Regions from separate parts of the Thalassolituus sp. UBA675 genome, predicted to be linked through region 1. Evidence: predicted binding sites of a transcription regulator. Region 1 holds the regulator's gene; the other holds the start of a gene.
The links. The regulator LexA, encoded in region 1, represses DNA repair genes until DNA is damaged. The targets are predictions, from matches to a motif close to TACTGTNTANNTANACAGTA.

Region 1 (6,932 bases):
CTTATGCAGGATGCCTTTATTTCGTATCTGAATGAGCTGGCGACGCTTGCTACTTACCGCGGCGAAGTCAGTTCATTTTCAGATCTTCTGAACAAGACACCTCTGGTGACCGGTGAAATGACCGAGATTCGGATTCTGGCCGAGGACCCTTACTCATGGTTGAGTGCATTTCTGCGTGAGGCAGAAACGCGTTGGCGTCCGGGCCCGGCTGGAAACCCGCAGGCAGCGGGTGCGGTCAACGTCATTGCCGTTGCACAGAGCGATGACATACAGCCACAGTCCTGGTGGCAGCATCTGTCTGACCTGATCGATAGTCAGCGTGAGAATCGGCAGGAAAGCTGATTCTCCCAGTGACTCTCGTATAAAGCGTCACCCCCCTGTGTTATCATCCGCGCTCAGAAACGAAGAGGCACTTATGGCTGGTTTTTTCGAAATTGTAGAGTTATCCAATGGTGACATTGCCCTGCGTCGTGCCGACGAACAGGACAGCGATGCGCTGGTTCGTATCTGTTTCTCTGAAGATGCGAAAGCAAGTCTCCAGGAGCACCATATGGATGTGGCCAGAGTAATGCTCGAGGCTGGCGTGCGCCTCGTGGGCGATCTGTCTGGGATGGAAGTCGAGAGTGACGACTTTGAGGTGCCGCAGAGCAGTCAGCACCTGCATTGATTTGTCCCTGGCAGACAAATTCATAAAAAAATCCGGTATCGGGCAACTGATACCGGATTTTTTTTTGAATTTCAGTATCCTAACTAAAGCCCTGTTAACGGGTGTACTTGTGAAAATTGACTTCTGAGGATGAGAATGAAAAAGCTAGTAGCACTCTCGACTGTAGTACTTTCCGCTTCACTGATCACCGCGTGCAGCGATGAGCCAGAAAGTTCTGAACTCGTTCAGGCATACACTGAAGCCCGTGAGCAGACGCGCACCGCGCTCGAAGAAACAAAAGATGCCATTAAAGCGATGGAGAACAACCAGGACGCGCTGGAAAAAGCCCTTGAGCGACTGGATCGTGTTGTTGAGTTGCACGAAAAAGGTGCCGTTGTGCACGTTCCTGCCGCTACTACTGCTCAGTAATTCGGGCGGATCAACTACCAGCTCCGGCTGGTAGTGTCTTATTCTCCACGCACAATGAACAGGTGTGATCCGTTTTCTTCTGCGACACGGCGTAGCAGTTGACGGGTATCTGCCGCGAGTTCGCCTGACCACTCAACAATCAAATGGCTTTTACCTGATCTCAGCGCCTTGATACACAAGTCAAACTGAGTAGCGACTTGAGTATTCAGGTGAAGTACCGGAGAGTCGCTGATGCCCGCTTTTGCCAGCCATTGTTTGTTCAGATTCTGGCTTGGGCTCAGCCACATCAACCAACGTTTCTGGTCGCTGCACAGAGCCAGCACAGGCAACAGCTGGAAGGGTTGTAATGCACTGCCTTCAGACACAATGACTTCCGTCATACTGCCTTTAGGCACGCTTCTGACGGGTGCCGCAGAGCTGAGTGGTGCTGCTTCTGGACATACTTCGAAAGATAACTGACGCATAACAATCTCTCCTGTCGTGTACCGTTTACCTGTTACTCTGGTCGGTCGCGTTACTGGCGACGAATAACACCTACGTATTTACCTTCAATCGCAAATTCCTGCTCTTTCAGGTTGACCTCAATCGGGGCGTAATTTTCGTTCTCAGCAAACAGAGTTACCTGATTGCGGCTCTTGTGGTATCGCTTAACGGTTACTTCTTCACCGACGCGGGCAACCACGATGTCACCATTGCGTGCGGTCTCTGCTTTATGCACTGCGATGTAATCGCCATCCATGATGCCGATGTCGATCATGCTGTCGCCATGCACCTCGAGCAGGAAGTTCGCTTCCGGCTTAAAGAACGACGGCGGAATTTCGCAGTAATCTTCAATATGCTCCTGAGCCAGGATAGGTTCACCGGCTGCAACGCGACCGATTACCGGCAGCCCCGGAGAGTCTTCACCTACGATGCGAATGCCACGGCTGGCACCTGGCATCATCTCAATGGCACCTTTTCGTGCCAGTGCTTTCAGGTGTTCTTCTGCTGCATTCGGTGAGCGGAAGCCAAGTTCTGCGGCAATTTCTGCTCTCGTCGGCGGGTAGCCTGTTTCGTCAATGGCTGAGCGAATCAGGTCAAGAACTTCCTGCTGGCGAGCCGTGAGCTTTTCCATGACATTTATCCAGTCTGTTGATTTATACAGTGTGTGTAAATATATACAGTACCTTTTACTGTGTAAATACCCAGTGCCGTCTAATTTTAGATCTGACGGAATTTTCCCCGAATTGCTGCAATTGTTGCGTGTTAAGTGTTTTAAACGTATGTTTGAAACACTTGTTAGTTGGATAAGGCACTATGGCGCAGAAAGATACCGCGCGCAGCATTCTCGATGCTGCAGAAGAGTTGTTTTCAGAACGGGGTTTCGCGGAGACTTCGTTGCGTAATATTACGACTAAGGCTGATGTGAATCTGGCTGCCGTGAATTATCACTTTGGCTCTAAAAAGTCTCTGATACAGGCTGTATTTGCCCGCTTTCTGACGCCCTTTGTCGCTGAACTCGATAAGGCGCTCAATACCTGCGATGCAGAGCAGGGCGAACAACCTGCTGACCTGATGTCTTTATTGCGGCTCTTATCTGACACCGCATTACGTTCGGGGGCAGACCGGCCTGAACGTCTGCGTATCTTTATGCGTTTATTGGGGCTTGCCTACAGTCAGGGTCAGGGCCATGTACGTCGTTTTCTGCGCGTGGAGTATGGTCATGTATTTCGCCGCTATTCGGATCTTCTTACCCGGGCGACGCCGGAGCTCTCCGACGAAGACCGCTTCTGGCGGGTTCATTTCATGCTGGGTGCGACTATGTTCACACTGAACGGGGTTGATTCTCTGACCGCGATGGCGGAGCATGATTTCGGTAAACCCACCGCCACGCCGGATGTTATCGATCAGTTGCTGCCGTTCCTCGCCAGCGGGCTGAAGTCACCTGCGGGTAACTAAGGAACGCGTCAGTAGATGTCAGATCTTCCGTTTATTGAGATCTCAGTCGAGGATCAACTCTTGCGGCTGACTGAGCGCGATGGCATTACTGAATATTCAGTGTCAACGGCATTGAATGGCATAGGTGAAGAAGAAGGCAGCGGCTGCACGCCGAGAGGCTGGCATCGTATCTGTGCTGTTATTGGCCGTGATCAGCCGGAAAACGCCGTATTCCGTGGGCGTCGTCCAACGGGTGAAATCTATTCTTCAGAGCTTTCCGAAGAGCATCCGGACCGGGACTGGATACTTTCCCGCATCCTCTGGTTACAGGGCCTGGAGAGTGGGCTCAACCGCTTTGGCAACGTCGACTCCCAGCGTCGTTTTATCTATATCCACGGCACACCGGATACTGAACCTATGGGGAAACCCTTGTCTCATGGTTGTATTCGCATGCGTAACAGCGATGTGATTGACCTTGCTGAACGGATTCAGGCCGGTACCCGGGTGTGGATTCAGGCGGCAAGTTTTCAGCGAATTTCCTGCATCAATTTGTGAGATGACGATGACCGAGTCTTCAGTTTCTTCCACTGATTCATACGCTGTGTCGGATGCGTTAGCACAGGCCGTCGGCGTGATTACCGATATTGAAGGAACGGCGTTGACGGATGAGGATCGTGATTTCTTAACTCAGCCTGAAATCGCCGGGCTTATTTTTTTCGCGCGCAATTACGAATCTCCTCAGCAGCTGAAAGCTCTGACGGGAGAATTAAACGCGTTGAGACCCGACCTCCTGCTCACCGTAGATCAGGAAGGTGGTCGTGTGCAGCGCTTTCGCTCCGGCTTTACGCTGTTTGAGCCGATGATGCGCTATGAAGCCATTTTTGTGGAATCACCTGAAAAAGCGCTTGAGCTCGCCCGTTTGGGTGGCCAACTTCTGGCTACTGAGTTAATCGCGCATGGTGTTGATCTGACGTTTGCCCCGGTTCTGGATATTGAGCGAGATCTTTCTCGGGTGATTGGTGATCGTGCCTTTGGTCACAGCGCAGACACGGTGACGTCATTGGCCAGAGCCTGGTGCGAAGGACTTTCTTCTGCGGGCATGATGTCCGTTGGTAAACACTTTCCGGGGCATGGTGCCGTTGAAGCGGACTCACATCTGGAGTTACCGGTCGACCCGCGCGATGCCGAAGCCTTAGAAGCCGAGTCGGTACCTTTTAAAACGCTGATCAGCGAAGGCGTGATACAGGGCATTATGCCTGCTCACGTCGTCTATCCTGCCATTGATGCAAACCATACCGCCGGTTTTTCTTCTGTCTGGTTGCAGGATATTCTGCGTAAGCAGCTCGGCTTCAGCGGCATCATTTTCAGCGATGACCTGTCCATGGAAGGCGCTGCCAGTGGCGGCGACTTTTATCAGCGGTCGATCGCTGCGGCTCAGGCGGGAGCCAACGCACTGGTGGTCTGCAATAACCGACAGGCCGCCAAAGATGTCGTCAGTGCCGTTGCCGATTTGTACCGTGCAGGCACTGGCGCTTTAAAGCTTGAATCACTAAAACCCGATAGCAAGGCTAATGCCCTTGATGAAAAGGGCATGGCCGAGGCCCGTAAAATACTGGTCTCGTATCAACTGATCAGAGACGACAACCTGTGAGTGCAACTTCTCGTAAAATCGCTGTTATTGGCGGCACCGGCTTAACCGAGCTTGATGGGCCGGAGATCAGCCAGACATTGGCTGTAACGACTGACCTTGGACAGCCGTCTTCACCGCTGTCAGTCGGGCGCTGGCGAGAGCAGGAGGTCGTGTTTCTTGCGCGGCATGGGCATCCTCACAAAGTCCCTCCTCATAAGATTAACTACCGCGCAAACCTGCTGGCATTAGAGGCACAGGGTGTTACTCATATCATTGCTGTGAATGCTGTGGGTGGCATTCACCCGGACATGGGTTCAGGCAAAATTGTGATTCCTCATCAGGTGGTTGATTACACCTGGGGCCGCGAAAGTACTTTTTTTGATGGTGAGTACCGTCCGCTTGAGCATATTGATCTCACGCATCCGTACGATGAGACGTTGCGCCAGGCGCTTGTTAAAGCGTCATCAGAATGTTCAGTCGACGCGCTTGATTTCGGGGTCTATGCGGCGACACAGGGGCCAAGATTAGAAACTATCGCTGAGATTAATCGTCTCGATAAAGACGGTTGTGATCTGGTCGGTATGACGGGCATGCCTGAAGCAGCCCTGGCGAGAGAGCTGGGTATTCCTTACGCGAGTATCTGTCTTGTCGTGAATCCGGCCGCCGGAAAGAGCGACGACCTGATTACCATGGATGAGATACGCGCCGTGATCGACTCAGGAATGAGTGAAGTCCGCGATATTATCGCAGCTTCATTATCCCTGATCTGAAGCTTCGCTCTCTGGGGCTTCTTCTGAGGCCTCTTCTGGCACCTCATAAGGCGTTACCTTGACGACCATACCTAGAAGGGGGTGATCAAGGTAGTGGACCTCACCGCTGCGCATGCGGCGGCTACGCTCGATTTTTGCTGCGCGCAGCGGAATCCATTCTGGCTCAGGTTCAGCCACAGGCTCATTGGTGATCCCTTGATCCGGGGGAAGGATCGTCATCTGACCTTCAACCCCGGGAAGGGCGTCTGAGTTACCTATGTTGTCAGATATGGTGTCAGAGGTGACGGCCATGGTCATGGCGCCTTCTTCGGTATTTTCAGTAGTCTCGCCAGACAGTGGTGCATCAGCCGGAATGGTGAAGATCAGCTGGTCTACTTCAAGATCCGGGCGGATATGAATGTAGCGGCTACGGTACAGGTTGAAGCTACCGCTGATATCGATGCGGAAGTTCTCTTCTTCGTAACTGGCGGTTACTTCGTGATCGTAGGCGTTGGCTGAATCCTGAAGTTCTTCGATCCAGGCCTGGTGCCACACGACTTTCATATCGCTGCGGTAGCCAAAGCGATTAACGGCGTTGGCGAATTCGAGGTCGTCGAGCAGCGTTACCGGAGGCGTGCTGTCAGTATCTTCTTCGGCGGAGTTCATCTCGTCTGAAGCGTCGGGATTAAGCTCTGACGATTCGTCAGCGGATACCTGCAGAACACCTGAATTGGCGTCGCCGGCAGTACCTTCCTCTGACTTCACAATACCTGGCTCTGATTCAGCAGTCGCTGCAGTGTCTTCCTCTAATGCAGCCGCAATTGCAGCTTCTTCCGCCTCTGCGCGCTCCTTCAGGAGGGGCCAGTGTTCCTCGCGGGCACTGTTTTCGTCCAGATAAGTGAACAGCATAACTTCGACACGATAATGTTCTGCCGCGTTTACAACGCTGGGCAGCATGCTCAGTGTCAGGCCTGCAGAGAGCAGGGCGGAAAGGGTCTTCACGAATTCGGGTCCTTCTGTAAATCTGTCAGAAGTTGATCAATAGTGCGGAAACGCTGGTCGAGTGTTTCCATGTTCGCGTAGAAACGCAGCGAGTTTCCGTCGTCCAGTTTATAGGCATCCGGTCGCGTCTGCACCAGCTTGATCAGAGTGAATGGATTTATCTCGGTATCACGGCTGAATTCAATTTTGCCCGTACTGTCGTTGGCATCGAGTCGGGCGATACCCAGCGGTTGCAGTTTGAATTTGAGTGACGCAATACGGAAAAGGTTCTTAACCTGTTCAGGTAACAGGCCGAAGCGGTCGATCATTTCTACCTGCAGCTCTTTCAGCTGGTGATCGTCTTTCGCGCTGGCAATGCGCTTGTAGAGCGTCAGGCGGCTGTTCACATCTGGCAGATAGTCATCCGGAATCAAGGCCGGAATATGCAGATTTACATCGGCGCCGTGCGTTGCTGCAAGGTCAACTGAAGGCTCTTTGCCTGCGCGAATCGCATTAACGGCCTGCTCAAGCATTTCCATATAGAGGGTGAAGCCAATCGTTTCAATCTGACCCGACTGTT
Region 2 (6,932 bases), on a different contig from region 1:
CTCCTTTATCAACCCTTCCCGCTCTCGATGCAAAAGCAGTACTGCTTGTTGCTCTGGACCTTTTATTGGCACAAACCTCATTGTTGGCCGATCAACCGCCTCACAGATTGCTTCTGCATCCGCAACGTCAGTTTTATTCGTTTTTACGTAAGGCTTCACAAATTGCGGCGGTATTAATTTCACATCATGGCCAAGCTGCTTTATTTCTCTAGCCCAGTAATGAGAACCGCCACAAGCTTCCATCCCGATTAAGCAACGAGGTAACTTACCCAGAAATGGTAACAACTGATTACGTCGAAGCTTTTTACGAATTAAGCATTTTCCTCTGCTATCACTGCCATGGATCTGAATCACCGATTTTGCCAGGTCGATTCCTATCACTGTTAGCCGTTCCATAAACCATCTCCCGCGAAGAAACTGAAGTTTCAGTGTAAGGGAGGGGTGTCCATTTCATTAGTTTATTTGTGAGCGTGCGCGTTTTGACGCTCCGCTTCCTTTCGATGTTTCGAGCATAACCCCCTGTCACCACTATGAAAAGTGCCTGAGGCGACGCCTTTTGCCAGTGTGAAAGTGAGCATGCGCGTTTACACGCCTTCATAGGCTTTACATTCCGCACACTATCACCCCTACAGAATTTGCAACTAACTGATTTCAATGGGGTGTTTCTTATTGATAGGTTTCATAGTGTGTATGCTCGTTTTGTTCTGATCTTGCAAATGAGCACTGAATTTACCGGTGTTGCCAAGAATACTGTTTATGTATACAGTATTTCGTCATGAGCATTTGCCCGTCGTTTGGGGCAGGAGTGACGTACCCATGAGTGAGCCTGGCCGTAAGGTATTGCATATCGACTGTGACTGCTTTTTCGCGGCGGTTGAGATGCGTGAGCAGCCGCATCTGCGTGATGTGCCGATTGCGATTGGTGGTGAATCTGACCGGCGCGGTGTTATCGCGACCTGTAATTATCCGGCTCGGGTATTTGGGGTTCGCTCGGCGATGGCGACGGCGACGGCGCGTCGTCTTTGCCCTGATCTGGTGTTGTTGCGTGGTCGTATGGAGCTGTACCGTGAGGTCTCTGCTCAGGTGATGAATATCCTGCGTGATTATTCACCCTTGCTTGAGCAGGTATCGGTTGATGAGGCGTATCTTGAGTTAGACCCGGATCAGCAGGCGAGTCAGGTAGCGGCTGAGATTCGTGAGCGCGTCAGGCACGAGTTAGGTATCAGTGTGTCGGTGGGCGGTGCACCGAATAAGTTTCTGGCGAAGGTCGCGAGTGACTGGAATAAGCCCGATGGCCAGAAGATGATTCCGCCTCAAGAAGTGGATGAATTCGTGAAGGCGTTACCTGTTGGCCGTATTCCCGGTATTGGCCCGGCGTTTCAGGCGCGCTTAAAGGTATTGGGTATCGAAACCTGCGACGACGCCCGAAGCTGGGATCTCAATGAACTGGTACGTCGTTTTGGCCGCTCAGGTGTCCATTTATATCAGCGTTGTCGGGGACAGGATAACCGACCGTTGAGTATGGATCGTGAGCGCAAGTCCGTCAGTGTCGAGCGTACCTATGCTCAGGATAAGACCCGCCATGAAGAGTGCGTGGCTGAGGTCTCGGCTCTATACGAGAAGTGGCAGGAGAGGGTAAGCCGAACCCCCTGGAAGCCAGAAGCGCTGGCGCCTTTCGTAAAAGTGAAGTTCGCTGATTTCACTCAGACCACCATGGCCGATATTCAGGAATCGGCGACGCCCGAGGGTTTTCAGCGGTTATTGCTTCAGGCTCTGAAACGGGAAGACAAGCCTGTACGCCTGTTAGGTATTGGTGGGCGCTTTCCTCAGATCAGTGAAAAGCAGCTGAATCTGTTCTGAGCTCTTATAACCCCCCCTGAGAGCTGGCTCTGCCCAACTGCGACAACCTGTCGCATTCTCAATCCCGGCACCATCTCTATAATTCGTCGCACTTGCAACCTACCGACAGGATGACACTGTGCGCCCCTTATTTACTGCTCCGACGTCTTTTTTTTCGACTGCGCTGATTGCTTCAGCCGTGCTCTCTTCTTCCGCGCTTTTGACCGCATGTGGTGGTGACAGCAGCTCGTCGACTGAAATTGTAGGCCCTCGTGAGATTGCCGCGACTATCCCGTTTGCGGCCGTGGTGGGCGATGCTGATGTTGTTTGCGGTGAAGATTATCTGAATGTGGGTAGCGATGCGTCGACCGTCAGTTTTGTTGATTTCCGTTTTTATGTTCACGATTTTAAGTTGGTGACAGACACAGGCGCTGAGATTGAACTGAGCCTTGATGATGTATCGACAACCGCTTCAGGTGAGAGTGATGCTTCTGAAACCAGTCCGTCACAGAACAGCCGGGTAGCTCAACTCGATTTTCGTGACACTCTCGGGTGCGAAGCAGAGGCCGATGTTAACCCGAACTTTAATGATGGTGTGCAAGTCACCGCAACAGTCGAAGAGGGCGTAACGGTCGCGGCCATTCGTTTCACCTTGGGGGTACCCTTTGATCTGAACCACAAGGATCAGGCAGCGGCCGATGAGCCTTTGCGTAATCCTGGGCGGGCATCTGGCGCGGGCTGGAACTGGCAGGGCGGATATAAGTTCACGGGCATTGATGTGGCTCCAGTCGGTGGTTGGACTGACCCGCAAGACGGCGAACGCACAGGCAATCGTTGGAATATGCACCTGGGTAGCACGGGTTGCCCAGTGTCGGTATCCGATCTGGAGTCGGGCACCGAGCCAGAAACCTGTGAAAATCCTAACCGCCCTGAAATCACGATTGAGCTTGGTGCTATTGATGTCGAGCAGGCTGAGATCGTGATCGATTACGCGGCGCTGGTGAGTGGCGTCAGTGTGGCACAGGACGAGGGTGGTGCACCGGGGTGTATGTCGGGCACGACCGACCCTGAGTGTGAGGCTGTATTCGCTAATCTGGGCTTGGGCCTGGATTTGGGAACGGGTGAAAATGCAGAGTCTGAACAATCGGTATTTTCCGTACGTGAGAAAGAATCCGCTGAGTGATCAGATCTGTGTTTGCTGTGTTCAGAATTAACGTGACCAGGTTATTCGCTCTTGTTTCAGCCGCTCTGTTTCTGAGTGGTTGCCAGACAGAGAGCCAGACATTCGTCGATGATGCCGGTGCGCGTGAATCGGCGTTTGACTGGCGCGTACCAGCGTCTGTTCCGCTCCCTTACGAGCCCGACGATAACCCGATGACGGAAGAAAAATTCCAGCTCGGGCGTCATCTTTTTTACGATGCGCGTTTATCGGTTAATGGTGAAATCAGTTGCTCCAGTTGTCACGAGCAAGCGCGTGCGTTCAGCGATGGTGTACAGCACCCGCTGGGTGCGACTGGCGAGGTGCATCCGCGCAACAGCCAGTCGCTGACCAACGCGGCGTACTTTAATAATCTGACGTGGGGCAACCCAGCTCTGGCCACAATCGAGCAGCAGGTCATGCTGCCGTTGTTTGGCGAATCGCCCATTGAGCATGGCATTAACGAGAGTAATTTCGAACAGATTCTGATGTCGATTCAGGCAGACGAAACCTACCTGCGTTTGTATGCCGCAGCCTTTCCTGAGCAGGAGGAGCCGTTACTGGGTGAGCTGGCCTGGGATAATTCTGTCAAAGCCATTGCGTCATTTGTACGCGGGATGACGTCGTTCGACAGCGCATTTGATCGCGGCGAAATGAGCGAATCTGCGAAGCGCGGCGAAGCCCTGTTTAATAGCGAGCGTCTTGAGTGTTTTCATTGCCACGATGGCTATAACTTCAGTGATGCCACCATAGACCGTGGTGTCACTTTCCTCGAACCGCTTTTTCATAACACCGGCCTCTATAACATTGATGGTATGGGCGCTTACCCAGACCCGAATACCGGGCGCCACGAAGTCACAGGTAATCCGGATCATATGGGGCAGTTCCGTACGCCATCCTTGCGAAATGTCGCCGTCACTGCACCTTATAATCACGATGGGTCAGTGGCGACGCTGGAAGACGTTATCCGCAATTATGCCGCAGGCGGCCGGGTGATTGCCTCAGGTGAGAATGCGGGTGATGGACGTATCAGCCCGTACAAAGATGGTGTGTTGGTATCGTTCCAGATTACTGATGCAGAGGTCAGCGATCTGGTGGCATTTCTTGAATCTCTGACCGACGACGCCTTTCTCACAGATCCTCGATTTTCCAATCCGTGGCGTGCTGATTAAGCGCCAGATAATTTTAATGATTCGCTGGAAATTTATTGTATGAAAATAACCAAGACTCCTGCTAAGCGTCTGGCCAGTGCGGCGGGGATGTCTCTCGTGTTGGCTTTACCGTCTCAGGTATATGCCCATTACATTCCAGCGGAGGGCGAGCCCACGCAGGTGCATGGCACGGTGATGACGACATGGCGTTCTGCGTCACCGGTCGATCAGTATGAGTTCTGGCAAATTCCGGGCGCCTTTATGGGCGGCGATGCATGGCCAGTATCACAGGGTGTCAGTCTGGATGAAGTATCTGTGATGACAGCGAAACGCCTCGACGAGAATACCTTCGTTAAGCTGGGTGTCAGTACACACGACGGCAGCGATGGCCATCAGAGTGTGGGTATCGAACACGCAAGTATTGGATTCGTCTGCTGCGATGTGAAAGGGCCCTGGGTTGTTGAAGTTGGGCGGATGTCGGCAGCATTTTCGCCAGAACTGCTGGCGCACAGGTCGACGTCGAAATTTACTGAACCTTCGTTAATTGCCGATGTATTTTTTGGCCGTCATTTTCACGATCAGGGAATACGTATCTGGCTGCACGAAACGGCTGGCTGGTCTGCTGGAGCAGAGATCTGGCAGGGAAAAGCCTTCCCTGCAACTGATGGTACTGATGGCGGCGCGTGGGATGCCTTTGCGCGCTACTCGTTTTCTGTTGGTTCTGTCTATGCCAATATCGGCGCCTGGCATTACCGGGCGCAGGCCAATTCGCGGGCAGACCACCGTTACGGTGGTGGGCATCAACATACACCGGTGGCGGCGCCGGGTGAGCAGGCGGTGCAATTTCCGGATGTTCGTTATACCGGTGATCTCGATCTGACGGGCGTTCATGCAGGGGCCAGTGTCGGCGTTGGAGAATCTGCTCGTGTTGGCATAAAAGGCGCCTGGGCGCAGTTGAACATGGAGGGTATGCTGCACGATTCAGGAAGTCGCGAAGCCGATATTGTCGCAGACCAGTATGCGGTTTGGTTGCAGCCCTATCTTACTTTGCACAACCATACGGTGTCGTTGCGTGCGGAGCGACTGGTCGCGGATAACACCCTGACGGGTGCCGCCGCTGCCACCTTAGGCGAAGGCGCTGGCCTGCTCAGTGAAGATGGCCACACCCCTGAACGTTTTTCACTGTCGTGGCTGTATCAGTGGCGCCCTCAGATCGAGTTCAGGGCTGAATACACTTCAGATCAGACGTTGCCTGAAGAGCAGGACCGCTTTGCGGTGGGGGTGGTGTGGCAGGGGAGTTTATTGTCAGGGCATGCCGGTCATTAAGCGGCATGCCTTAAAGCAGCTTAACCCATCAGGTCTGCAAACATTCCCAGCGGAAACAGCAGCAGTGATGTCCAGCTGAGGATAATCCCTAACGCAGCTCCGACGGCAACGTCGGTTGGGTAGTGCATGCCAAGGATGACGCGTGACAGAGCCACTAGAAACGCGAAAGGCACAACGATATAAGCCAGCGGCGGATACGCCCAGGTAAACAGTACCGCAAAATTCACAGCATTCATGGTATGGCCAGATGGAAAGCTGTATTTATCCAGCGGCGCTGTGTGTGCGTGAATGTCCGGAAATGAAATAAACGGGCGCTTACGAACCAGGCGATTTTTGAGCTGACTGTAGACCAGAATGCACACCAGCCCAGCGACTGTGATATGGCCTAGTTTCGCCAGACCTTCCATGCCCGCAAGTAGTGGCAGCGCTAACGCCAGTGAATACCAGAACACACCATCGCCAAGGCGGCTGACGCCTTTAAAAAACAGGCGGATTGCGCGCATGTGCCCCATTCGATTGAGGCGCTGGCAGAGACTCAGTTCAAAGTGATCCGCTCTGCGGAACAGAAACTCGGCTCTTGCTTCGCGTTGCTTGAGAATGTCCATTCGATGTTACCTCTGTCTGAGCTGCAGCCAGTTGCTGCAGAAACTCATTGATAATGCTGTCCCATGAAATGCCTTGAGCAATATCACGGGCGTTTTTACGAATATGTTTGAGCAGGTTCGGACGCTCACTGAGCGATAAGGCGGCGCGGATAAATGCCTGTTCATCGCCAAACGGAGCCAGCATTGCGCTGTCTTCGTCCTTTGTATGCTCGTGGGCGGCGGCGTAATCGAAGCTCACGACGCCAAGCTGGCTGGCGAGTGCTTCGGTGACGACGTTGCCAAAGGTGTCGGTCAGGCTAGGAAACAGGAAAATATCGCCACTGGCGTAATAGCGGGAGAGTTCTTCTCCGCGGCGGATGCCTGCACAGATAATTTCTGGGTGGCGCTGACGAATGCTCTCTAACTCTGGGCCATCGCCGACCAGTACCAGACGAATGCTGTTGTCCTGATTTTTCAGTTCTTCGTAGGTGCGCACAACAAGCTGAAGATTTTTCTCGGCAGCGATACGACCTACGTATAAAAGTACCGGCGTGTCATCGTTAACGCCCCAGCTGGCCCGCAATTCCTGGCTGCGATGTTCAGGCGAGAATTGTTCGCTGTTTACTCCGCGTGCCATCACACTGACGCGCTCGAAGCCGTGGCTGTTTAATTCATCGGCCTGTGCCTGTGTGGGTACCAGAGTGGCGGCTGTATTGTTGTGAAACCAGCGCATGTAGCGGTAGCCAAGGTTTTCTATCAGGCCCAGGCGGTAGTGTTTGCCATACTGGTGGAAGTTCGTATGGAAGCCGCTGACAACGCCTGTGCCTAGCTTTT

Region 2: a site for LexA is predicted at 749-768, ahead of dinB (DNA polymerase IV). Genes of this name have one in related genera too.

The regions. Positions count from the first base shown of each region.
Region 1 is NZ_DBNJ01000026.1:239,265-246,196, forward strand. Features, by position in the region: gene B3007_RS11800 (DUF6586 family protein) at 1-342, shown strand, start outside; gene B3007_RS11805 (hypothetical protein) at 416-667, shown strand; gene B3007_RS11810 (hypothetical protein) at 803-1,075, shown strand; gene B3007_RS11815 (cell division inhibitor SulA) at 1,114-1,539, opposite strand; gene lexA (transcriptional repressor LexA) at 1,590-2,189, opposite strand; gene B3007_RS11825 (TetR/AcrR family transcriptional regulator) at 2,372-3,013, shown strand; gene B3007_RS11830 (L,D-transpeptidase) at 3,029-3,547, shown strand; gene nagZ (beta-N-acetylhexosaminidase) at 3,555-4,643, shown strand; gene B3007_RS11840 (S-methyl-5'-thioinosine phosphorylase) at 4,640-5,392, shown strand; gene B3007_RS11845 (CsiV family protein) at 5,378-6,373, opposite strand; gene mfd (transcription-repair coupling factor) at 6,370-6,932, opposite strand, start outside.
Region 2 is NZ_DBNJ01000013.1:47,947-54,878, reverse strand. Features, by position in the region: gene B3007_RS06820 (IS110 family transposase) at 1-396, opposite strand, end outside; gene dinB (DNA polymerase IV) at 817-1,860, shown strand; gene B3007_RS06810 (MbnP family copper-binding protein) at 1,979-3,022, shown strand; gene B3007_RS06805 (methanobactin export MATE transporter MbnM) at 3,055-4,209, shown strand; gene B3007_RS06800 (hypothetical protein) at 4,249-5,514, shown strand; gene B3007_RS06795 (phosphatase PAP2 family protein) at 5,535-6,119, opposite strand; gene B3007_RS06790 (glycosyltransferase family 4 protein) at 6,055-6,932, opposite strand, start outside.